DNA from 3 places in the Pseudomonas sp. JL27(2026) genome. Region 2 is predicted to be linked to each of the others. Evidence: riboswitches for the same ligand, from Rfam matches in the RefSeq annotation. Region 2 holds a riboswitch; each other region holds the start of a gene.

The links. A riboswitch is a leader RNA that binds a small molecule or an ion and turns the genes downstream of it on or off. The one in region 2 is predicted to bind cobalamin.
Region 1: linked by a shared signal. The riboswitch ahead of cobO (cob(I)yrinic acid a,c-diamide adenosyltransferase) and the one ahead of AC1Z1G_RS16445 (CbtB domain-containing protein) in region 2 are both predicted to bind cobalamin.
Region 3: linked by a shared signal. The riboswitch ahead of AC1Z1G_RS11180 (TonB-dependent receptor plug domain-containing protein) and the one ahead of AC1Z1G_RS16445 (CbtB domain-containing protein) in region 2 are both predicted to bind cobalamin.

Annotation. Positions count from the first base shown of each region.
Region 1 covers NZ_CM167794.1:4,224,714-4,232,711, reverse strand. The annotation lists gene AC1Z1G_RS19285 (C40 family peptidase) at 1-233, shown strand, start outside; gene AC1Z1G_RS19280 (C40 family peptidase) at 400-933, shown strand; gene AC1Z1G_RS19275 (O-methyltransferase) at 949-1,602, shown strand; gene AC1Z1G_RS19270 (PQQ-dependent sugar dehydrogenase) at 1,736-3,049, opposite strand; gene AC1Z1G_RS19265 (hypothetical protein) at 3,116-3,700, opposite strand; cobalamin riboswitch at 3,855-4,071, shown strand; gene cobO (cob(I)yrinic acid a,c-diamide adenosyltransferase) at 4,153-4,764, shown strand; gene AC1Z1G_RS19255 (cobyrinic acid a,c-diamide synthase CobB) at 4,761-6,143, shown strand; gene bluB (5,6-dimethylbenzimidazole synthase) at 6,140-6,790, shown strand; gene cbiB (adenosylcobinamide-phosphate synthase CbiB) at 6,787-7,695, shown strand; gene cobD (threonine-phosphate decarboxylase CobD) at 7,688-7,998, shown strand, end outside.
Region 2 covers NZ_CM167794.1:3,584,887-3,592,884, reverse strand. The annotation lists gene nfuA (Fe-S biogenesis protein NfuA) at 1-19, shown strand, start outside; gene cobM (precorrin-4 C(11)-methyltransferase) at 224-970, opposite strand; gene AC1Z1G_RS16455 (cobalamin biosynthesis protein) at 1,052-1,465, opposite strand; gene AC1Z1G_RS16450 (CbtA family protein) at 1,462-2,163, opposite strand; gene AC1Z1G_RS16445 (CbtB domain-containing protein) at 2,175-2,366, opposite strand; cobalamin riboswitch at 2,486-2,709, opposite strand; cobalamin riboswitch at 2,942-3,150, shown strand; gene cobW (cobalamin biosynthesis protein CobW) at 3,250-4,329, shown strand; gene cobN (cobaltochelatase subunit CobN) at 4,333-7,998, shown strand, end outside.
Region 3 covers NZ_CM167794.1:2,450,937-2,458,934, reverse strand. The annotation lists gene AC1Z1G_RS11200 (APC family permease) at 1-401, shown strand, start outside; gene AC1Z1G_RS11195 (arginine N-succinyltransferase) at 535-1,551, shown strand; gene astA (arginine N-succinyltransferase) at 1,613-2,647, shown strand; gene AC1Z1G_RS11185 (hypothetical protein) at 2,644-2,883, opposite strand; cobalamin riboswitch at 2,894-3,095, shown strand; gene AC1Z1G_RS11180 (TonB-dependent receptor plug domain-containing protein) at 3,190-5,169, shown strand; gene AC1Z1G_RS11175 ((2Fe-2S) ferredoxin domain-containing protein) at 5,184-5,927, shown strand; gene AC1Z1G_RS11170 (ABC transporter substrate-binding protein) at 5,920-6,834, shown strand; gene AC1Z1G_RS11165 (diguanylate cyclase) at 6,876-7,949, opposite strand.

The DNA of each region.
Region 1 (7,998 bases), 640 kb from region 2:
CTCGTAAAAACCTGAAGCCGGGCGACTTGCTGTTCTTCGCTACCAATGGTCGTCGCGGTCGTGTCAGTCACGCCGGGATCTACCTGGGTGATGACCAGTTCATCCACTCCAGCAGCCGCCGCAGTGGTGGTGTCCGGGTCGATAGCCTGGGCGACAGCTACTGGAGCAAGACCTTCATCGAGGCCAAGCGTGCACTCGCCATGGCACCGACAACGGTTACCGCGCGCAAGTAATCAGGCAATTTATAAGGCTATCTTAAAGTCTTACTTGAAGTTTGACGCGCAGCCGCTAGAATCCAGACATATTGTTGAATAACTAACCGCGTAAGCCTTGCTTACGCGGTTTTGTTTTCAGCCTCACGGCAGAGAAAGCCGCATCCAGATCAGGATTGTTCTGCATATGTCGACGTCGGCCCGCCTCATACTCATTTGCTTCGTGGCGCTGCTAAGCGCCTGCGCCAGCCGCACACCGCCCCCTGCAAAAGTGGTCCGGGCACCGGTATTCGCTCCCTCTCAAACCTTTTCGCCTGCTGCTGAAGACGTGCTGTTTCGCGCCTTGGGCCTGGTGGGTACGCCCTATCGCTGGGGCGGCAACACACCGGATTCGGGTTTTGATTGCAGCGGCCTGATCGGCTACGTCTACCGCGATGCGGCCGGCATCTCCCTGCCGCGCTCGACCCGTGAAATGATCGGCATGCAAGCCCCCAGCGTTGGTAAAGAAGCCCTGCAAACCGGCGACCTGATCTTCTTCGCCACCAATGGCGGCTCTCAGGTCAGCCATGCCGGGATCTACGTCGGTGAAGGTCGCTTTGTGCATGCGCCGGCCACGGGTGGCACAGTGAAGCTGGACAGCCTGTCCAAGGCCTATTGGCAAAAAGCCTATCTGAGCGCCAAACGGGTGCTGACCCCCGAACATCTGGCGCACAACCCCTAGCTCGCAGAGGTTGTCATGACCACTCGCACGCTTAATCTCGATGATTCGCTCTACCACTACCTGCTCGACGTTTCCCTGCGTGAAACGCCGTTGCAGCGGCGTTTGCGTGACGAAACCCAAACACTGCCCAACGCTCGCTGGCAAATTGCACCGGAGCAGGGGCAGTTCCTCGCGTTGCTGGTCAAGCTGACCAACGCCAAGCGCCTATTGGAAGTCGGCACGTTCACCGGCTACAGCGCCTTGTGCATGGCGGCTGCGTTACCCGATGACGGCTCGTTGATCTGCTGCGATATTCCAGGTGACTACAACGCGACGGCGCTGCGCTACTGGCAGGAAGCCGGTTTGTCTGGGTGTATCGAGCTGCGCCTGGCGCCGGCACTGGAAACCCTCGCTCAACTGGGGCAACCGGGGCAGTTTGATCTGATCTTCATCGATGCCGACAAAGCCAATTACCCAGGTTATCTGGAGCATGCGCTGCGCTTGTTGCGGGTGGGTGGTCTGGCGGTGTTCGATAACACGCTGTGGAGCGGGCGAGTGCTGGAGGTCGACTCCGACAGCGAGGACACCCGAGCCATCCAGGCGCTCAATCGTGCCTTGAAGGATGACCCGCGTGTGGATCTGTCACTGTTGCCGATCGGAGATGGGTTAACCCTTTGCCGCAAAAGGTAGGCGCTAACCCCGATTAATGTGGGAGCGGGCTTGCTCGCGAAAGCGTTATAACATTCAACATCAATGTTGACTGTCAGTCCGTCTTCGCGAGCAAGCCCGCTCCCACATTGGTTATGTGTTGGCGTTGGAGGACTTATTTGGTGGCCGAAACCCGCCACACCTTATTCCCCACATCATCCGCCACCAGCAAGCCTCCTTGTTGATCGATCACCACGCCCACCGGCCGGCCCATGGCTTCTTCGTCTTTATTGAGGAAGCCTGTGAGTACGTCCACCGGTTGCCCGGTCGGTTTGCCGGCATTGAACGGTACAAAGATCACTTTATAGCCGCTGTGCGGGTTGCGGTTCCATGAGCCGTGTTGGCCGATGAACGCGCCTTGGGTGAACGGCGCCGGCAGTTTGCTGCCCTCGGCGAAGGTCAGCCCCAGCGATGCGGTGTGCGGGCCGACGGCGTAATCCGGGGCGATGGCTTTGGCCACCTGGTCCGGGTTGGGCGGCGTGACGCGCACATCGACGTGCTGGCCGTAATAGCTGAAAGGCCAGCCATAGAAGCCGCCGTCCTTCACCGAGGTGATGTAGTCCGGCACCAGGTCGCTGCCGATTTCGTCGCGCTCGTTGACGGCGGTCCAGAGCTTGCCGGTCTGCGGTTCCCAGGCCAGGCCGTTGGGGTTGCGCAGGCCTGAGGCGAAGATGCGGTGGTTGCCGGTGGCACGGTCGACTTCCCAGATGGCGGCGCGACCTTCTTCCTGATCCAGGCCGTTTTCACCGACGTTGCTGTTGGAGCCAACGGTGACGTAGAGCTTGCTACCGTCCGGGCTGGCGATGACGTTTTTGGTCCAGTGATGGTTCAGCGCGCCGCCCGGCAAGTCGACGACTTTGGCCGGTTGCGAGGTGATGGCGGTTTCGCCGCTTTCATAATGGAAGCGCAACAAGCGGTCGGTGTCGGCAACGTACAGGTCATTGCCGACCAGGGTCATGCCGAATGGCGAGTTGAGGTTTTCCAGGAATACCGTGCGGGTTTCGGCGACGCCGTCGTGGTCGCTGTCACGCAGCAGGGTGATGCGGTTCGCGCTGGGTACGCTGGCACCGGCGCGCCCCATGACTTTGCCGGCGATCCAGCCGCGAATACCGGCGCCGTCGTCGGACTTGGGCGGCGAGTTGGTTTCAGCCACCAGTACATCGCCGTTGGGCAGCACGTAGAGCCAGCGCGGATGATCCAGGCCTTCGGCGAAGGCCGCGACGTGTGTGCCTGGAGCTGCGATCGGTTTGGCGCCTTCGGTCCAGCCGACCGCCGGGGCAATGTTCACCGTCGGGATCAGGGTTTTGTTCGGTTCCGGCAGTGTGGGCGATGGCCCGGTGCCGTCCGAGACTTGCAGGTTGGACGTCTCACCGCAGGCAGCAATCCCTGCGGCGATGGCGATGACGAGGACATGTTGAGGCTTGAGCATGCGGATCTCCCTATGAATGCAGTGCCTACATCATAGATGACCCTGGCGGCAGGAAGGTTCAGCCGGTCAGCCGCGTGCTTCCTTGAGGAGGATGGCGATCCCGGGGTGGTAGTTGCCGGCATCGCTGTGCAACTTGCGGTAGGCATACGGAAAGTACCAGGCCACGGCGCAGGTCAGTTCCTTTTGCAGGTCGTCGACCATGTCCTGGAGTTCTTCCGGGGTGGCGCTGTGTTGGGCTTTTTGCGGTGCGACGAACAGGCAGCCGAGTTTCAAGTCGCTGGCGTAGCCGATTTTCTTCGCGTCGCTGACGGCGTCTTGCAGGGCCTGTGTCAGGTTGAGGTTCGTGACCCGTGGCCAACGCTGGGTGGCTTGCAGAAAGGCGCGTTCCTCTTTGCTGGCGATGTACAGATCGGCGCGGCCATTGCGTTCGCCTTCCTCGATCTGTTTTTTTGTCGGGGCCTGCTCCAGGGTGACCAGTTCGGCCATCCACGCCGCAGCCGACAGCAAGCCGAGGTTGGCGCGTTCGTCGAACCAGTAAGGGGTTTCGTTATCGCCGCGCACCGCGTTGTAGCGATCGATACAGTCAAACCAGCGTTCCAGCACCGGGCGCAGGAATTCCAGTTTCGGATTGCTGATGATCATGCCTTGCATGTTGCTCACCTTGTTCTTGTGGTTTGGAGTTGTGGCGATTTGATATCACTGCTCTGAGTGTGGCACAAGATTGGCGTCAGTAAATTGATTCAGGCCAATTTTCCTCAGGTGTTGGCGTCTGGCTTTAATTGACGCTCCACCCCCAACCCTCTAACCTTCGCGACTTGTTTCAGGTGCTCTGTGACCCATGGGTCGACCGAGTGAAACAGGGAAGCCGGTGAGTGTGTTGCACGATCCCGGCGCTGCCCCCGCAACGGTAAATGAGTCAAGGCTGCGCCTTGTGCCACTGTGTCGAGTGTTGATACGGGAAGGCGCGCAGTCGGCAACTGCCGCTCATGAGCCCGGAGACCGGCCTGATCCATCCAGCGGCATCACGGTGGGCGATGCCAGGCTTCTTGCCGTCTATTGCTATGCCCGCCCGCCGTTACCCCGCCTCAACGGAGAGCTCCCCCATGACTGATTCCCCTGATCGTGACGAACGCCATCTGGCGCGCATGCTGCGCAAAAAAGCCGTAATCGATGAGCGTATTGCCAATTCGCCGAACGAGTGTGGCCTGATGCTGGTGCTGACCGGCAACGGTAAAGGCAAAAGCAGTTCTGCTTTCGGCATGCTGGCGCGGGCCATGGGCCACGGCATGCAGTGCGGCGTGGTGCAATTTATCAAGGGCCGTAGCAGTACCGGTGAAGAACTGTTCTTCCGGCGCTTCCCCGAGCAAGTGCGTTTTCACGTCATGGGCGAAGGCTTCACCTGGGAAACCCAGGATCGCCAGCGTGACATCGCCGCCGCCGAAGCGGCCTGGGCGGTGTCACGCGAGTTGCTGCGCGATCCGGCCATCGGCCTGGTGGTGCTCGATGAGCTGAACATCGCCCTCAAGCACGGTTATCTGGACCTGGACCAGGTGCTCAGCGACTTGCAGGCTCGCCCCCCCATGCAGCACGTGGTCGTCACCGGGCGCGGCGCCAAGCCCGAGATGATCGAGCAGGCCGATACGGTTACCGAAATGGGCATGATCAAGCATGCGTTCCAGGCCGGTATCAAGGCTCAAAAAGGCGTTGAATTGTGAGTGAGCCGCGTTTTTGTCCGGCGGTACTGATCGCCGCACCGGCTTCCGGTCAGGGCAAGACTACCGTAACCGCCGCGTTGGCCCGATTGCACCGCAATCAGGGGCGCAAGGTGCGTGTATTCAAATGCGGCCCGGACTTTCTCGACCCGATGATTCTGGAGCGCGCCAGCGGTGCGCCGGTGTATCAGTTGGACATGTGGATGGTTGGCGAGCAGGAAAGTCGTCGGCTGTTGTGGGAAGCAGCGGGCGAGGCCGACCTGATCCTCATCGAAGGTGTCATGGGCCTGTTCGACGGCACACCGTCCAGCGCGGACCTGGCGCGTCACTTCGGGGTGCCGGTGCTCGGGGTGATCGACGGCACCGCCATGGCCCAGACGTTTGGCGCACTGGCCCTGGGGCTGGCGCGTTATCAGCCGGACCTGCCGTTTGCCGGGGTGCTGGCTAATCGCGTCGGCACCTTGCGTCATGCGCAATTGCTGGAAGGCAGCCTCACTGAAGGGCTGCGCTGGTATGGTGCCTTGTCCCGGGAAACCGGGATCGAGCTGCCGAGCCGCCATCTCGGGTTGGTCCAGGCGAGTGAACTGAACGACCTGGACGCACGTCTCGACGCGGCGGCCGAGGCGCTGGCCAGCAGTTGCGAAGTGGCGTTGCCCCCCGCCGTTGAATTCGCCGCCCCCGAGGTGGTCGTTGCCGAACCGTTGCTGGCAGGCGTGCGCATTGCCGTGGCCCGCGACGAAGCGTTCGCCTTCACTTACGGCGCGAGCCTGGACCTGCTGCGGGCGATGGGCGCCGAGTTGCTGTTCTTCTCGCCGATTCATGACCGTAAGTTGCCGGATGCCGACAGCCTGTATCTGCCGGGCGGCTACCCGGAATTGCACCATGTGGCGCTGGCGCAAAACACCACGATGCTGGCGGCGATTCGCGCGCACCACGCGGCGGGTAAACCGTTGTTGGCCGAGTGCGGCGGCATGTTGTACCTGCTCGACTCGTTGACCGATGTCGAGGGGACGCGTGCCGAGTTGGTCGGTTTGCTGGCCGGTGACGCGGTGATGCAAAAACGGCTTGCCGCCCTGGCGCTGCAAGCGGTCGAACTGCCGGAAGGCTTGCTGCGCGGGCACACCTATCACCATTCGCTGACCAGTACCGAGCTTGAGCCGATTGCCCGTGGCCTGAGCCCCAACGGTGGGCGCGGGGCGGAAGCGGTTTACCGTGACGGGCGGATGACTGCCTCCTATGTACACTTTTATTTCCCGTCCAATCCCAAAGCGATCGCCGCACTGTTCCTGCCGGAGTCCGAGGCCGCCATCGCGAGCAGGCCCGCTCCCACAATGGATCACCTAACCCCTGTGGGAGCGGGCTTGCTCGCGAAGAGGCCATGACCGACAACGCATTTTCCGAAGCCGAACGCGTAGCGGTCTACCGCGCCATCGGTGAACGTCGCGACATGCGTCATTTCAGCGGCGGCACGGTAGAACCCGAGCTGCTACGGCGTCTGCTTGAAGCGGCGCATCAGGCGCCGAGTGTCGGCCTGATGCAGCCATGGCGTTTCATCCGCATCAGCGACCGGCCCTTGCGTGGCAAGATCCAGCAACTGGTGGAAGAGGAGCGGGTGCGCACGGCCGAAGCGCTGGGCGAGCGCTCCGATGAATTCATGAAGCTGAAAGTCGAAGGCATCAACGATTGTGCCGAAGTGCTGGTGGCTGCGTTGATGGACGATCGTGAGCGGCACATTTTCGGGCGCCGAACCTTGCCGGAAATGGACATGGCGTCGTTGTCCTGTGCAATCCAGAACCTCTGGCTGGCGTCCCGCGCCGAAGGGCTGGGCATGGGCTGGGTGTCGTTGTTCGAGCCGCAGGCGCTGGCCGACCTGCTCGGTTTGCCGCCAGGCGCCAAGCCGCTGGCGGTGTTGTGCCTGGGGCCGGTCGAGGCGTTTTATCCGGCGCCGATGCTGGTGCTTGAAGGGTGGGCGCAACCGCGTCCGCTGAATGAATTGTTGTATGAGAATTTTTGGGGAGTGAGTCAATGAGTGTGGCGTTATTGAGTGTCGCCGGGGTGGCGCTGGATGCGCTGCTGGGCGAACCCAAACGCTGGCATCCGCTGGTGGCGTTCGGCCGTTTTGCCGACCGCATCGAGCAACGTTTCAATTCCGGCGGTCGCGGCTGGCGCAGCCACGGCGTGACGGCCTGGGTGTTGGCGGTGTTACCGCTGACTCTGCTGGCGACCGCGTTTGCCTGGTTGCCGTACATCGGCTGGATCGTCGAGATCCTGGCGCTGTATTGCGCCCTCGGCCTGCGCAGCCTCGGCGAACACGTCGAGCCGGTTGCCCAGGCGCTACGCAGCGATGATCTGGTGGAGGCGCGCAAGCGTGTCGGTTACCTGGTCAGCCGTCAGACCAGCGAACTGGACGCGACCGAAGTCGCCCGCGCCGCCACCGAATCGGTGCTGGAGAACGGCAGTGATGCGGTGTTCGCCGCGCTGTTCTGGTTTATCGTCGCCGGCGTGCCGGGGGTGGTGCTGTATCGCCTGAGCAATACGCTGGATGCCATGTGGGGTTATCGCAATGAACGCTTCGAGCGTTTCGGCTGGGCGGCGGCGAAGATCGATGACGTGCTCAACTATGTTCCTGCGCGACTGGTGGCCTTGACCTACGCGTTGCTGGGCAAAACCCGTCTGGCATTCAAATGCTGGCGTACTCAGGGGCCGATGTGGGACAGCCCGAATGCCGGCCCGGTGATGGCGGCGGGTGCCGGTGCGCTGGGTGTGGAACTGGGCGGCGCGGCGATTTATCACGGCGAGCTGCATCAGCGTCCGACCCTTGGCGAAGGCGTGCCGGCGGACGCCGACTCCATCGACCGTGGCTGGCAACTGGTCCAGCGCGGGGTATGGTTATGGCTGCTGATTCTCTGCCTGGGGGTTGAGTTCTATGCTTGAGCACGGTGGCCGTTTGCGCAAGGCGGCGCTCACCTATGGCATCGCTGAAGCCGACTGGCTTGACCTGTCCAGCGGTCTCGCGCCCTGGCCGTGGGCGATCCCGCAGATCCCTCTGCGGGCCTGGGCCCGCTTGCCGGAAACCGACGACGGCCTGGAGCAAGCCGCTTGCGAGTACTACGGCGCGACCCAAGTGTTGCCGGTGGCCGGCTCACAAGCCGCGATTCAGTTGCTGCCGCGATTGCGTCGCGCCGGCAAGGTGGGCGTGCTGTCGCCGTGTTACGCCGAGCACGCCGAAGCCTGGCG
Region 2 (7,998 bases):
AGAAAACGCCTACTACTAAGCACGGCGTTCATTGCGAATAAAAAGCGGCGCCCCGTGAGCGCCGTTTTTTGTGGGTGATGGTTTCCTGTGGCGAGGAAGCTTGCTCCCGCTCGACTGTGAAGCAGTCGCAAGACGGTTGGTGCATTTTTCATGATGAATGTGTCGACTGGTTTTGGGACCACTCTGCGGTCCAGCGGGAGCAAGCTCCCTCGCCACATGTGCTTCAGGGTCTGTACAAATGCGCATGCCCGGCGCGGTACAGCGACGACTCGCTGAAGTTGTCGGTGGCCAGCACCCGACCCACCAGAATCAGCGCGGTACGCCGAAACCCCTTGGCTTTAACCTTCTCGGTGATATCCGTCAGTGTTCCCACTGCCCAGTCCTGATCGGGCCAACTGGCGCGGTGAACCACCGCAATCGGGCAATCCGCGCCGTAATGTGGCAGCAGCTCGGCGACGATTTTGTCCAGGTGATTGACCCCCAAATGAATCGCCATGGTCGCGCCATGCCGGGCCAGGCTGCTGAATTCTTCACCGGGTGGCATCGCCGTTTTGTCGGCGTAGCGGGTCAGGATCACGCTTTGCGACACGTCCGGCAGGGTCAGTTCCGCACCTAACAGCGCTGCACACGCGGCCGTGGCGGTGACGCCGGGAATGATTTCGAAGGGAATGTTCAGCTCGCGCAGGTAGCGAATCTGCTCGCCAATCGCCCCATACAAACCAGGATCGCCGGAGTGTACCCGGGCCACATCCTGGCCTTTGGCGTGGGCGGTTTTGATCAGGTCGACGATCTGTTCCAAGTGCAGTTCGGCGCTGTTGACCACCTGTTCGGCCTGGTGGCCTTCCAGCACGGCTGCCGGCACCAGCGAGCCTGCGTAAATGATGACCTCGCAACTGCGAATCAGCCGCTGGCCCTTGACGGTAATCAGTTCCGGGTCGCCGGGACCTGCGCCGATGAAGTAGACGGTCATGGCCGGCTCCTGTGAAAAATTGTCAAAGCAAGGCTTCAGATGAAGATTGCTCATGATCGAGGGCGGGGATTATCGGGGATTTTACGACGCGTACGCCAATGCAAAGGTGGCCTGGGCGTATTTTTGCCGTGGGATCAGCAGTTTGGCTGGTGCTTGGCCCAGTTGTTCGGCAAGGGCGAGGGCTGCACTTTCGGCGACGCCGTAGCAGCCGGTGCGCTCGAACGCGATGTCCGACTGGTGGCTGAGTCTTGGCTGATAGTGCGCCAGTTGCGCACTGCTGAAGCAGGTCAGCACCAACCCCAGTTGTGCGGCCAGTTCGTTCAGGCCGGGTTCATCGCGCTTGAGGTCAATACTGGCCAGCGCCCGCACAGCCTGAAGCTCGATTTGATGAGCCTGCAACGCCTGATCCAGTAGCGCGCGCAGCGTGCTGGCGGGGCAGCCGCGCTGGCAGCCCAGGCCGACCACCAGGGTCGGCGCTGCGCTTGAATCCGTCATGCGTGGTATTGACCTTCGCTTTTGCGGCGGAACAACCAGGCGCTGATCAGGCCAAGGGCCAGCCAGAACGCAACGTTGGTCAGCTGCGAAGCGATTTTGAACTGTGCTTCCAGGGCTTCGGGTGCCAGCATCGAATGCACTTCAGGTTGCGGTGCGCCAATGACATGCGGTACGGCCAGAATGGCGACGCCGAGGATTTTCAGCAGCCAGTTTTTGCCGAAAACGATCAGGGCGATGCCGGCGGCCGTCGAGGCGGCAGTGCCGATCCACCAGATTTGCCGTTGTGCCAGGTCCGCAGCGGCAGTGCCCGGCAGTTCCGGCGGCAGGCCGAGGGTTGGGGCGAGGACGAACGTCGCGTAACCGGCCAGGCCCCAGAGCAGGCCCTGGGAGGTGCGAGTCGGCGCACGCAAGGTGTAGAGGCCCGCCAGCATCAGCGCGAAACCGACAGCGACCACCAGGTTGCCGCCGGTGGTCGACAGTACGCGCTGCCAGCCGTCTTCTGGCTCCCAGGCTTCAGCGTCATGAGTGTGGCCAGCCATGGCGCCTTCGGCGTGTTCATGGACTTCGGCCGCTGGAGCCTTTTCGTAGGTTTCAGCCTGAAGAATCAACGGGGCGACCCAGAAGCTTTGCAGCAGGGTCAGCAAAAGGGCGGCCAGCAGCCCGGTGAAGCCTGCGGTCTGCGCAATACGCTTGATCATGTCGGCAGGTCTCAATGGCACGGGAATGCGGAGCTGTGACGGGTATCGTGGGCGGCATTGTGCACCGCTTCGATGTGCGAGAAGCCGGCGAAATACACAAGGCATGCGCCCAGGATCGATGCGCCGATGGCGGCAGTCAGACGTTGGCTCAGGGTGGCGGTGCTGCTGGCGGTGGCGTGGCGAGTACTGCTGATGATCGACATGGCGCTTCCCTCTGGACTGTCAGCGGGTGAATCGAGCGCATGAAAACCCCTGCACGCCAGGCACGCAGAGGTTCAAACAGCGCCCGCCCACCGCGGGTTTGTTATGGCGTGGCCTGTGTAGCCACTCGATGTTGCGGGCCGGTCTCCGGGCTCACGAGGGGTTGGCGTTGGCCGAACCTGCAAGAATCGCCTTCCCATGCCAGGTGCTGGCACAGTGGATCTGATTCTTCGCTCGCTTACCGTTGCGGGGGCAGCACCGGACTGACGTGGCTTTGAGTAAAGCACACGATTCACCGGTTTCCCGTTTCACCCTGTGAAGGGCACCCGTAACAAAGTGTGTAGGAGAGCATGGGCGGGGGCGAGGCGTCAATTGGCAAACGTTCTCAGTTGAGGCCTGCACAAAATCCTGTGGCGAGGGAGCTTGCTCCCGCTCGGCGGCGAAGCCGTCGCAAATCGTGTGCATGTGATGTGCCTGAATGAATGCAGGGGGCCGCTTCGCGACCCAGCGGGAGCAAGCTCCCTCGCCACAGTGGATTGCGATCGTTCGTGAACATTGACCCGCCCCCACACCATGCGTAGCCTTGCGCATTCGAGGTTCTTCGGCGGCTGCCGAAGCTAAGAAGGGAACGCGGTCAATGCCGCGGCTGCCCCCGCAACTGTGAACGGTTTTGTTTCTGCCATGCCACTGCGGGCTCTACCCAGAGCCGCGGGAAGGTGCAGGAGCCGCCAGTCGAAAGACCGGCACACCGTCAGCCAGGAGACCTGCCTCGACACAGATTCTCACTACAACCGGGCGGGGTGATCCGGTGGCGAACTCTTCCCACGCGCGCAAGCGCTGCCGGTTGTCGTCCCGTATGCCCGCCACCTTGCCAAAGGGCATCCGATGAAAACACTGGCCAAACTCCCTGTCACCATCGTTACCGGCTTCCTCGGTTCGGGCAAAACCACTTTGCTGCGGCACATGCTCGACAACGCTCAGGGGCGGCGTATCGCGGTGATCGTCAACGAGTTCGGCGAGCTGGGCATCGACGGCGAAATCCTCAAGCAGTGCTCCATTGGCTGCACCGAAGAAGAAGCCAACGGCCGCGTGTATGAACTGGCCAACGGCTGCCTGTGCTGCACCGTTCAGGAAGAGTTCTTCCCAGTGATGCGCGAGCTGGTTGCCCGTCGCGGTGACCTTGACCACATCCTCATCGAAACCTCCGGCCTGGCCCTGCCAAAACCCCTGGTGCAAGCCTTCCAGTGGCCGGAAATCCGCAGCGCCTGCACCGTGGACGCGGTGATCACCGTGGTCGACAGCCCGGCTGTGGCTGCCGGTACGTTTGCCGCGTTCCCGGATCAGGTCGACGCCATGCGCAAACTCGACCCGAACCTGGACCACGAGTCGCCGCTGCACGAACTGTTCGCCGACCAACTGGCCAGCGCCGACCTGGTGATCCTCAACAAGGCCGACCTGATCAGCCCTGCGGACCTGGCCCGCGTGCGCCTGGAAGTCGCCGAAGAGCTGCCGCCAGCGGTGAAAATCATCGAAGCCAGCAGCGGTCGCCTGCCGCTGGACGTGTTGATTGGTCTCGGCGCCGGTTCTGAAGAACACATCGACAGCCGTCATAGCCACCACGACCATCACCACGACCATCACCACGATGGCGACGACCATGATGACCACGATCACGACGCCTTCGATTCGATCTCCATCGAGCTGCCGCAAGCCGACGAAAGCCTGCTGCTGGATGCCTTGACCCAACTCGTGGTCCAGCACGGCATCCTGCGGGTCAAGGGCTTCGCCGCCATCCCGAACAAACCGATGCGCCTGCTGATCCAGGGCGTGGGCACGCGTTTTGACAAGCACTTCGACCGCCAGTGGGGCGCAGACGAAACACGCAGCACGCGCCTGGTGCTGATCGGCCAGGAACTGGACGCAACCTTGCTCGAAGCGCAATTGCGCGCCGCGCTCAGCGTTTAACCCATGCACCTGCTCAGGACCCAGCCCGGCGGTTTCGTCTCGGATGACAACATTGCCGACTTAGGCCAAACCCCCGCCGAACTGGTGATTCTGTGCAGCGGCGACTCCAGCCTGGCGCTGCTCGCCGAAGCCGCGCAGCAGTTGCCCGACGACTACCCGAGCCTGCGCCTGGCCAACCCGATGCAGGTGCAGAATCACGCCTCGGTCGACTTATACGTCGACGAAGTGCTGCGCCACGCCAAGGTGATTCTGATCTCGCTGCATGGCGGGATCGCCTATTGGCGTTATGGCGTCGAACGCTTGGTGGAACTCTCGCAGCGCGGCGTGCAATTGATTCTGGTGCCGGGTGACGATCGTCCCGACCCGGAGCTCAGCGACCTGAGCACCGTCGTGGCCGGGGATCGCGACCGGCTCTGGCACTTTTTGCGTCAGGGCGGCATGGGCAACGCGCTGGATTTGTACCGCTGCCTGGCCAACCGTTGGTTGGGCCGCGATTATCACTGGTCTGAACCCCAGACCTTGCCACGTACCGCGATTTACCACCCGCACAAAAGCAATGCGGTCCTCGGTGACTGGCAAGCCGACTGGCAACCTGAGCAACCGGTGGCGGCGGTGCTGTTTTACCGCTCCCATTTGCAGGCGGCCAACACCGCGTTCATCGATGTTTTCTGCCAGCGTTTGCAAGCCGCGGGGCTTAACCCGTTGCCGATTGCGCTGGCCAGCCTGAAAGAGCCCGGCTGCCTGACGGTGGTCGAGGACTGGCTGGATGAGGTGCACGCCTCGGTGATTCTCAACACCACCGGCTTCGCTCAATCCAGCCCCGAAGCGCCGCACCTACGGCCGTTTCGCCGCAATATCCCGGTGATCCAGGCGATCTGCGCCCAGGACAACGAGCCCGGTTGGCGCGCCAGCGAGCAAGGCCTCGGGCCGCGTGATCTGGCGATGCACATTGCCTTGCCGGAACTCGACGGGCGGATCATCAGCCGCCCCATCAGCTTCAAGGACCTGGCGTGGCGCAGTGAGCGCAGCGAGTGCGATGTGGTCTGCTATCGAGCGCAACCCGAGCGCATGGATTTCGTGGCCGAACTGGCGCGGCGTTGGGTCGACCTGGCGCGAGTGGCCAATGGCGAAAAACGCATTGCGCTGATCCTCGCCAACTACCCGACTCGCGACGGGCGGATTGGCAATGGCGTGGGCCTCGACACACCGGCCGCTGCGTTGAATATCCTGCGCGCCCTGCGCACCGAAGGGTATCCGCTGCCCGCCGAGTTGCCGGAAAGCGGCACCGCGTTGATTCATCAATTGCTCGGTGGGGTCAGCAATGACCTGGAAACTATAGACCTGCGCCCGTGCCAGCAAAGCCTGGCGCTGGACGACTACTTTTCGATGTTCAACGCCTTGCCCGAAGCCAACCGCACGGCGGTGCTGGAGCGTTGGGGTACGCCGGAAAACGACCCGATGTTTCGCGGCGGACGAATGATGATCGCCGGGCTGCGGTTGGGGCTGACCTTTGTCGGCATTCAGCCGGCGCGGGGCTATCAGGTCGATCAGAGTGCGGTGTATCACGACCCGGACCTGGTGCCGCCTCATGGTTATCTGGCGTTCTACTTCTGGTTGCGCCAGGCCTACGGTGCCCACGCGGTGATCCACGTCGGCAAACACGGCAGCCTCGAATGGCTGCCGGGCAAGGGCGTCGGCCTGTCCGAACACTGTTGGCCCGATGCGTTGCTGGGGCCGCTGCCAAATATCTATCCGTTTATCGTCAATGATCCGGGCGAGGGGGCGCAGGCCAAGCGTCGCACTCAAGCAGTGATCATCGACCACCTGATGCCGCCGCTGACCCGTGCCGAAACCTATGGCCCGCTGCGCAATCTTGAGCTGTTGGCCGACGAGTATTACGAAGCCCAGTTGCTCGATCCGCGTCGCGCTCGCGAGTTGCAACGGGACATCCTCAACCTGGTGCGTGAAACCCATATCGACCGTGAGTTGCAGCTCGACGAGAAGCTCGACAGTGATGCGGATGCAGCGATCTGGTTACCGCGCCTGGACACCTATTTGTGCGATTTGAAAGAGTCGCAAATCCGCGACGGCTTGCATGTGCTGGGTGAGTCACCAACCGGGCGCTTGCGCATTGATACCTTGCTGGCGCTGTTGCGCATTCCTCGGGGTGACGGTCGTGGCGCGCAGTCGAGTTTGCTGCGGGCCTTGGCGAAAGCGTTTGAACTGGGTTTCGATCCACTGGATTGTGCCTTGGCGGAACCTTGGACCGAGCGTCGTCCTCAAGCGTTGCAGGACGTCAGCGGCGAACTGTGGCGCACGGCAGGCGACGTACGTGAGCGCTTGGAACTGTTCGCTGCGCAACTCATCACGCAAACCCTGAATACCAACGCCGAACTCCTTGGGAGCAAGCTCCCTCGCCACAAAAGCCTGCTCCCACAGGGAGCCGGTTGGTCTGAAGTCAACGCCATCCTCGACCACCTGCGCGAAGTAGTTGCGCCACGGCTCGACGCCTGTGGCCCGGCAGAAATGCGTGGCGTGCTGGACGCTCTCGCCGGGCGTTTTGTGCCTGCAGGCCCCAGTGGCGCGCCGAGCCGTGGACGGCTGGACGTGCTGCCCACCGGGCGCAACTTCTATTCGGTGGACGTGCGCAACCTGCCGACCACCACCGCGTGGCGCATCGGTTTCCAGTCCGCGAGCCTGATACTTGAACGGCACTTGCAGGACCACGGCGATCACCTGCGTCAGCTCGGTCTGTCTGTGTGGGGCACGGCGACCATGCGCACCGGTGGCGACGACATCGCCCAGGCCATGGCGCTGATGGGGGTGCGTCCGGTGTGGGCCACGGGCAGTCAGCGGGTCGACGATTTCGAGATCTTGCCGCTGAGCCTGCTCGACCGCCCGCGTGTGGACGTGACCTTGCGGGTCTCGGGTTTTTTCCGCGATGCGTTCGCCAACCTGATTCGGCTGTTCGATGCAGCGGTGCAAGCGGTGGCCGCGCTGGACGAACCTGACGATATGAACCCGCTGGCGGCCAAGGTTCGCGCCGAGCGTGAAGCGCTGATGCAGTCCGGGCTGGATGCAGAGGCGGCCGGGCGTCAGGCCGGATGGCGGATTTTCGGGGCCAAGCCCGGGGCTTATGGCGCGGGTGTGCAGGGCGCCATCGACGGGCGTTTGTGGCAGAGTCGAGAGGACCTGGCCGAGGTTTACCTGAACTGGGGCGGTTACGCTTACGGCGGTTCCGACGAGGGCACCGCTGCCCGTCAGCAGTTCGCCCAGCGGTTGAGCCAGGTTCAGGCGGTGTTGCAAAATCAGGACAACCGCGAGCATGACCTGCTCGATTCCAATGACTATTACCAGTTTCAGGGCGGCATGCTTGCGGCCGTCGAAAGCCTCAGCGGCGAAACGGCGGCAAGCTACCATGGCGACCACAGTCAGCCGGACTTGCCGAAGATTCGCACGTTGAAGGAAGAACTGAACCGGGTGATTCGCTCCCGCGCGGCCAACCCGAAGTGGATCGAAGGGGTCAAGCGTCACGGTTACAAAGGGGCGTTCGAGTTGGCGGCCACGGTCGACAACCTGTTCGCTTTCGATGCGACGACGCAACTGATCGACGATCACCAGTACGCCTTGCTGGCCGACGCCTATTTGCTTGATCCGTCGACACGCGAG
Region 3 (7,998 bases), 1.1 Mb from region 2:
ACGGCAAATTGCCCAAAGCACTGGCCAAGGTTCACCCCAAGTACAACACCCCGCACATTGCGCTGTACCTGGTGGCGGTGCTGTCACTGTTGATCTGCTACCTGTTCATCAACTCGGTCGACACCCTGACCTCGCTGGTCAATTTTGGTGCCTTGAGCGGCTTCGTCCTGTTGCACCTCACGGTGGTCAACTACTACTGGCGCCGGCAGAAGTCAGGCCAGGTCATCCGCCACCTGATCTTCCCGGCAGTGGGCCTGATCATCACCCTGGCGATCATGTACAACATGGGCGTGGATGCGCAGAAACTCGGCTTCCTGTGGATTGCAATCGGTCTGGTGTATCTGTTTTTCCTCAACCGCCACAGCGCCAGCAACGCCTTGCCCGATCCGTCCAACAGTTGAACACAAAGACTCGGGCGGGCGCTGAGAGGGTTCGACCGCCCGCCGCTACAACGCTGCAATCGACCGTGATCGTCAGGCCCGGCAACCCACCCTACGGTGACGGCACCGGGCCCTTTGAAACAGGAGTGCACCCATGCTGGCTTTGCGTCCAGTTCAGTTAACCGACTTGCCCCAGTTGCAGCAACTTGCGCGCGACAGCCTCGTGGGCGTCACCTCCCTGCCAGACGATACCGAGCAACTGCGCGAAAAAATTCTCGCGTCCTGCGCCTCATTCGACAACGAGGCGCAGAGCAATGGGCAGGAAAACTACTTCTTCGTCCTTGAGGACCTCGCCGCACAGCGCTTGCGTGGCTGCTCGGAAATCCTCGCGACCGCCGGTTTCTCCGAACCCTTCTACAGCCTGCGCAACCGGATGTTCACCAGCACCTCCCGTGAACTGAACATCCAGCACGGCGTGCCGGCGCTGTCGTTGTGTCACGACCTCAGCGGCCACACCTTGCTGCGCGGTTTTCATGTGGACACGGCACTGGTCGGCTCGGCGCATGCCCAAATGCTTTCACGGGCCCGGCTGTTGTTCATTGCCGCCCACCCCAAACGGTTTGCCGACGCGGTGATCACCGAAATCGTCGGCTACAGCGACGAGCACGGCCAGTCGCCCTTCTGGGACGCCCTGGGCAAGCACTTCTTCGACCTGCCCTATGTCGAGGCCGAGCGCCTGTGCGGTTTGCAGAGCCGGACCTTTCTCGCCGAGTTGATGCCGCACTATCCGATTTACGTGCCCATGCTGCCGCAGAGCGCCCAGGACTGTATCGGCAAGGTCCATCCCGATGGCCAGGAAGCCTTCGACATCCTTGAACGTGAAGGCTTCGAGACCAACAGCTACGTCGATCTGTTCGACGCCGGCCCGACGCTCTATGCCCGCACCTCGAGCATTCGTTCCGTCGCCCACAGCCAGACCGCAGTCGCTCGACTGTCGGCCACCCGCACGAGCGGCAGCCCGTATCTGGTGAGCAACGACTTGCTGCCGGGCTATCGCGCGATCGTTGCTGAACTGGCCTGGCTGCCCGGCCAACCGGTGCCGCTCGATGCGCAGATGCTTGAAGCCTTGCACGTCAAGGATGGCGGCCAGGTCCGGCTGATTGCCCTATGAATCAGCCCCTGCACCGCACCGAACCACAGCGCCCGGACGGGCGCGATGAAGGAGCTGCATGATGATCGTACGTCCGGTTCGCGTGACCGATATCCCGGCCTTGATGGCACTGGCACAACGGGCGGGGCCGGGGCTTACCACCCTGCCGGCCAACGAAGAGCGCCTGGGCCATCGGGTGCGCTGGGCCCAGCGCACTTTCGCCGAACAGGTCGAGCGGGCCGATGCGGATTACCTGTTCGTGCTCGAGGACGACGATCAGCAAGTCATCGGCATCAGTGCCCTGACGGGGGCTGTCGGCCTGCGTGAGCCCTGGTACAACTATCGCCTGGGCATGACCATCAGTTCATCGCCCGACCTGGGTATCCAGCGACAGATTCCGACGCTGTTCCTCAACAACGAAATGACCGGCCAATCGGAGATCTGCTCGCTGTTCCTGCGCCCCGACCAACGCGTGGGTCATAACGGCCGCTTGTTGTCGCTGGGACGGTTGCTGTTCGTGGCCGAATTCCCGCACCTGTTCGGCAAAAAACTCATCGCCGAACTGCGCGGACGCGCCGATGAACATGGCTGCTCGCCGTTCTGGGACAGTGTGGGCCGGCATTTCTTCAAGATGGATTTCAGCCAGGCCGATCATCTCTCGGGCCTGGGCAACAAGCCGTTCATTGCCGAATTGATGCCACGCCAGCCGCTCTACACCTGCCTGCTCACCGAACAGGCGCAGGCCGTGATCGGCAAGGCTCACAGCAACACCGAACCTGCGATGAAGATCCTCAACGCGGAGGGGTTTTCCCATGAGGGCTACATCGACATCTTTGACGGTGGCCCGGTGATCGAAGCCCAGGTTTCGAACGTGCGCACCGTGCGTGACAGCCGGACGCTGACGCTGGCCGTCGGCATGCCTGACGACGAAGCACCGATGTGGTTGATCCACAACCGGCGCCTGGAGAACTGCCGAATCACCGTGGCTCAAGCGCGGCTGGTCGGCGGGCATCTGCTGGTGGACCGCCTGACCGCCAAACGCCTGCAACTGCAACCCGGCAATTCAGTGCGCGCCGTCCCCTTGCTCAAACAGCAGCAACACGCCGCTGCGGCCTAGTCAGTGAGCGTGAAGGCATCATCCGGCGGCACGTGGCAACCATTGGCCAGGCGGTTGGTTTCGTTGGCCATCCCCACCACGGCCTGCCATTCGCCGAACAGGTCGCCCGTCAGCCCCTCCTTGCGCGCCACCGCACGCACATCGGCGCAGTATTGGGTGAGGATGCTCCTTGATTTGAAGGGAGCGAGTGAATACAGGCACCGCTCATCGGCCTGCCGAAGTTGACGAACGGTCATGCGAGTGTTCAGATGCCGCCCAGTTTCAGGTGCCTCATGCCGCCGTGCATGAGGTGAAACGGGAAACCGGTGCGCCCCTCAAGGGTCAGTCCGGTGCTGCCCCCGCAACGGTAAGCGAGTGACGCGTTCGATACACCACTGGGCCCAGGCCCGGGAAGGTGAACGTGTCCAGCCTCGCAAGCCCGGAGACCGGCCTGGAATTTCTGTTTGGCAAACCTGCGGTGGGCGGGCATGGGCCGGTATTGGCGCGTGTCCGGTACTTTCTCCTGCGTGCTTCTGCGAAGATTTTTTTCGAGAAGACCAACAATGACTCAGATTCAATCCCTTTACGCTCAGGACACTCGTCCTGCGCTGTTCGGCGCCTGTAGCGCCCTGCTCGGCTGCCTGTTCAGCCCGGCACTGCTGGCCGGTGAAACGGCCCTGACCCTCGACCAGCAAAGGGTCAGCGCACCCTCGGTGGAATCCACCACGGTCGCCGACATGGCGCGCTTTGGCAGCAAGGTCGAAATCATCAATCGCGAGCAGATCGAACGCGCCGGCCCCAGCGCCGACATCAGCCGCGTGTTGCAGATGTCCGTCCCCGGCCTGTACGTCGCGCCGAAAAATGGCCCCTTCGACTACGGCACGTACTCGCTGCTGGGCGGGCGCAACGACGACACCTTGATTTTGCTCGACGGTGTGCGCCTGAACAATCGCCTGTACGGCGGTCTCTACCTCGACACCCTGCCGGCCAACGCCATCGAGCGCATCGAAGTGCTCAAGGGTGGACAAAGCCTGTTGTTCGGCACCCAGGCCGTCGCCGGGGTGATCAACATCGTCACCCGTAGCGCCCAGACTCGTGAAGCATCCGGTGAAGTGAACCTGGGCCTGGACAGTTTCATGGGCCGCAGCGGCGACGCTCGCGCCGAAAATATTTTCAGCAACGGTTTCGGCGACCTCGGTTTGCTGGCGTACGTCAGCCACAACGTTTCCGACGGCTATCAGCCGTACCGCAGCAAAGACATGAGCAGCACCGTCAGCGACAAAAAGCGCTCCTACGAAGTCACCACCCTCGGCGCCAAGGCGACCCAGGCCTTCGGTGAGGATTCGCGGCTGGAACTGTTCTACCAATACGCCGACGCCAACCTGGATTTCGCCCGCCCCACCCACAACAAAAAGACCACCAATGACCGGGTGCAGCAGATCGCCACCGCGACCTTCGAACAGCGCCTGAGCGAACAACTGAGCTACTTCATCAAGGGCCACGTCAACGATTGGGACACCCGCTACACCCGCATCAACAACCTGCCCGGTGGCGGCACTCGCGTGGTGAACGACAACGATTACTGGGGTTTCACCGACTGGGGCGTGCAAGCCGAAGGCAAGGCGCAATTGCCGGGCGGCCATGTGCTGGTGTTCGGCTCGGACAACCAATGGTTCAAGGGCCAGGACGATGTGCTGGTGATCGACAACAACAAAGCCCAGGCCCACGCCCTGTACACCCAACTGCGGCCGGTGATCGACGCCCTGCCCGACTGGCACCCGAGCATCGGCGTGCGTCACGAAAGCATGAGTGGCGGCGACAGCGCGACCGTGGGCATGCTCACCTCGTTGTATGACCTGACTGACCACTGGCAACTGCGCGGCCAGTTCGGCACCGCTTACAAACTGCCAAACGCCGAGCAACTGTTCGTCAACGAGCCGGGGGATGAGATGGGTAACCGCAACCTCAAACCCGAGAAAAGCCGCAACGCCGAGCTGGGCCTGGACTATCAGGGCACACTGCTGGACCGCGAATTCAGCGCGAGCGTCACCGGGTTCAGGCGCGACATCACCGACCTGATCACCCTTGACGGCGCGCAGTGGACCAACGGTGAAGGCGAGATCAACGTCCGGGGCGTCGAGGCCGATGCCAAATGGCAGCTCGACGACCGCTGGAACCTCTCGGCGGACATGACCCGCAACCTTGTCGAATCACGTAATGGCGTGACCCTCAGCAACATCCCGAGTTTCTTCGCCCGCTCGCGCCTGGGGTTTGAGTCGGACGACCGGAGGTGGGGCGCCGGCGGTGCGATTCGCTACATCCGCAACGTGGTCAGCTCGCGGGACATCGATTACGGCCATTACTCGGTGGTCGACGCCGATGCCTATCGCTACCTCGATAACGCTCACCAGCATCGCGTGAGCCTGCTGGTGGAAAACCTGTTCGACCGTGACTACGCCACCAGCATGACCACCGGCAGCCCTCAGGTAGAAAACCTCGGACGGCCCTTCACCAGCGAAGTCCGTTACACGTACCGGTTTTGAGGGGGAAATCCGACATGCACAGCGATTATCAAGACGTCCTGTTCGTCGGCCCCGGGCTGGCCAGCGGGGCCACGGGCGAAGCCTTCCGTCGTGATCTTCAAGCGCTGCACACTGACGCAGGCAGCACACAGGTCATTGACACCCTCGACGGTTTCGAAGACCTGTGGCGCGCACTGCGCCAACCGGGGGCGGGCAATCGCCTGGTGGTCGACCTTGAACCGACCTCGGACGGCGCCTACCTGGACTGGCTACGCGATGAACTTGGGCGCATCGCCCGGGAACACCCGCAAGCGCCGCGCTTCTGGGTCACCGGATCGGCACTCGGGCGCCGGGGGCTGGATGCCCGTGCGGCATGGGCCAGTATCGGGCAGACCGAGCGCCATTTGCCGTGCGACAACGTCAGCGCGGTGCCGAGCGATCCGGGCTGGTCGACAATCCCTGATCACGCCCGCCAGGTGTTCCTCTGCACCGGCCCGCGTTGTGTGCGCCGGGGAGCGTTGCCTTTATGGAAAACCTTGCGCCGCGCGCTGCTCAAGCATGACCTGATCGAAACGCCCGGCGGTGTGTTGCTGACCCGCACCGCGTGCCAGTTCCCCTGCAACCTGGGGCCGGTGCTGACCGTGCATCCGGATGGCTGCTGGTATCGGGTGTGTCATGCTGACGACGTAGAGCATCTGGTGGACGTGCATTTACTCGGCGGCAATGTGGCCGACACCTTGCTGATCCACCCACCGAGCGGAAGCAAACCGGATGCGTAACGCCCTGCTGATGTGCCTGCTGCTCGGCAGTGCGCTGCCGGTCATGGCCCAGACCTACGACAACTGCGGGCAACCCTGGACGCTCGACCACCTCCCCCTGCGCATCATCGCGCTCAATCAACACAGCGCCGACACCTTGCTGGCCCTGGGTGCCGGCCCGGCGCTGATCGGCGTCGCCTATATCGACGATGACGGCCAGGCCATCGAACACGGCACCTATCGCGGCATTCCGGTGATATCCCGGCTCTACCCTTCGGCCGAAGTGCTTTACACCCAGCACGCCGACTTGCTGGTCGGTGGCTTCGCCTCGGCATTTCGCCAACACATGAGCTCGCGCCCGGTGCTGGCAGACAACGGCATCGCCAGTTACTTGCTGGAGTCGGCTTGCGAAGGGCATTCGCTGGATTATTTCGGGCATATCCGCCGCGACCTGCACACCCTCGGTGCCCTGGTGCAACGGCCGGATCAGGCGCGAACACTGAGCGCAGCACTGGACGCCGACCTGGCCCGCGCCGCGGCATTACGCAGCACCGAAAAACCCTTGTCGGTGTTCTACCTCGACAGCGAAGTGAACGGTCTGGACAGCGAAGGCAGACGCGGATTCGTGAGCGCCCTGCTGGAGGCCGCTGGAGCACGCAATACCTTCGCCGATGTCGATGTCGCGCGCCTGGTGGTCAGCAGCGAAACCCTGCTCAAACACGACCCCGATGTGATCCTACTGGCCGATGCGGTGTGGTCCCCTGCCAGCCGCAAGCGCTACCTGCTCAAGCATGATCCGGCGTTGTCGCAACTGCGGGCAGTGAAGGCGAACCGGATCATCGACATTCCGTTCGCCCATCTGGTGCCGACCCCCACCAGTGGCCAGGTGGTGCTGGAGCTGGCGAGAAAACTCACTGCCTTGAACTGACCAACCCAATCAATGAAGGCAAAGACAAGGCACGCAGAGGCTCACACCGAACCGAGTACTGCCCGCCGTGGATCGCCCTCGGTGCGACAGATCACCCGGTTGCGCCCGGTGGTTTTAGCCTCGTACAACGCCTGGTCCGCATCATTGAGCCACAAGGTCGCTTCGCCGTGTGCCGGGTTGAATGCGGCCAGGCCGATGCTCAGGCTGACCCTGAGCGTCGGGTTCTGTTCGTAGCCCAGGGTGGCGAAGCGGTCACGCAGTGCGTCCATGGCCTGGGCGGCGCGGTCCAACGGTAAATCCGGGAGGATCACGCAAAATTCGTCACCGCCGTAGCGGCCTGCAAGGTCGGCGGCACGCAGGTTTTGCTTGAGGATTCTGCTCAGTTGACGCAGCACGATGTCCCCGGCGACGTGGCCGTAGGTGTCGTTTATCGATTTGAAGTGATCAATATCGATCAGCGCAATGGCCCCACCTTGCTGGTGTCGCTGGCAACGCTGGAATTCGATCTCCAGTTGATCCTTCCACGCGCCGTGATTCAACAACCCCGTCAGGCTGTCAGTGCGGCTCAGGGCCAGTAGTTCGCGCTTGTGCAGGCCCAGGGTGTGGGCCTGGCGGTAGCAGATCCAGCCCAGCGCCAAGGGGTACAACGTCAGCAATGGCAGGCAGGCGTACAACTGTTCGGGGCTGGTGAGGGGGATGAATGCGGGTGTGAAAATCAGCAAGCCGGCGCCGATCCCCATCAACTGCGCCGCGCTGCCGGCCAGTAAAAAACGCAGCCCGCCAATGGCCACGTTATTCATGGCCATCATCGACAAGGAGGTGGCCGTGGGTAGCGGGTTGAACTGCATCGCCGCCACCCAGAAGCCGCCCATGAATGAATCGATGAGCAGGTTGCGGTGTTCGGCGTGGTAAGGCATCGGTGAGTGACGCGCCCATTGATAGGCCACGTGCGGCCATAGCAGGCCGTTAAACAGCATGAGCACCAGAACCCACACCGGTCGATCAAGCGGACGTATGGCCGCTGCCACGCAAAGTAACCCCAGGGCCAGCCCCAGGGTTCGCGAGGTGTACAGCCTCCTGGCCAGTGAAAGTCCCTTTCCTCCAGTTTTTCGCATAGGGGCCAAAGCTCCTGTTTGCTGCCGCTGAGCGGAACCAGAAACACTG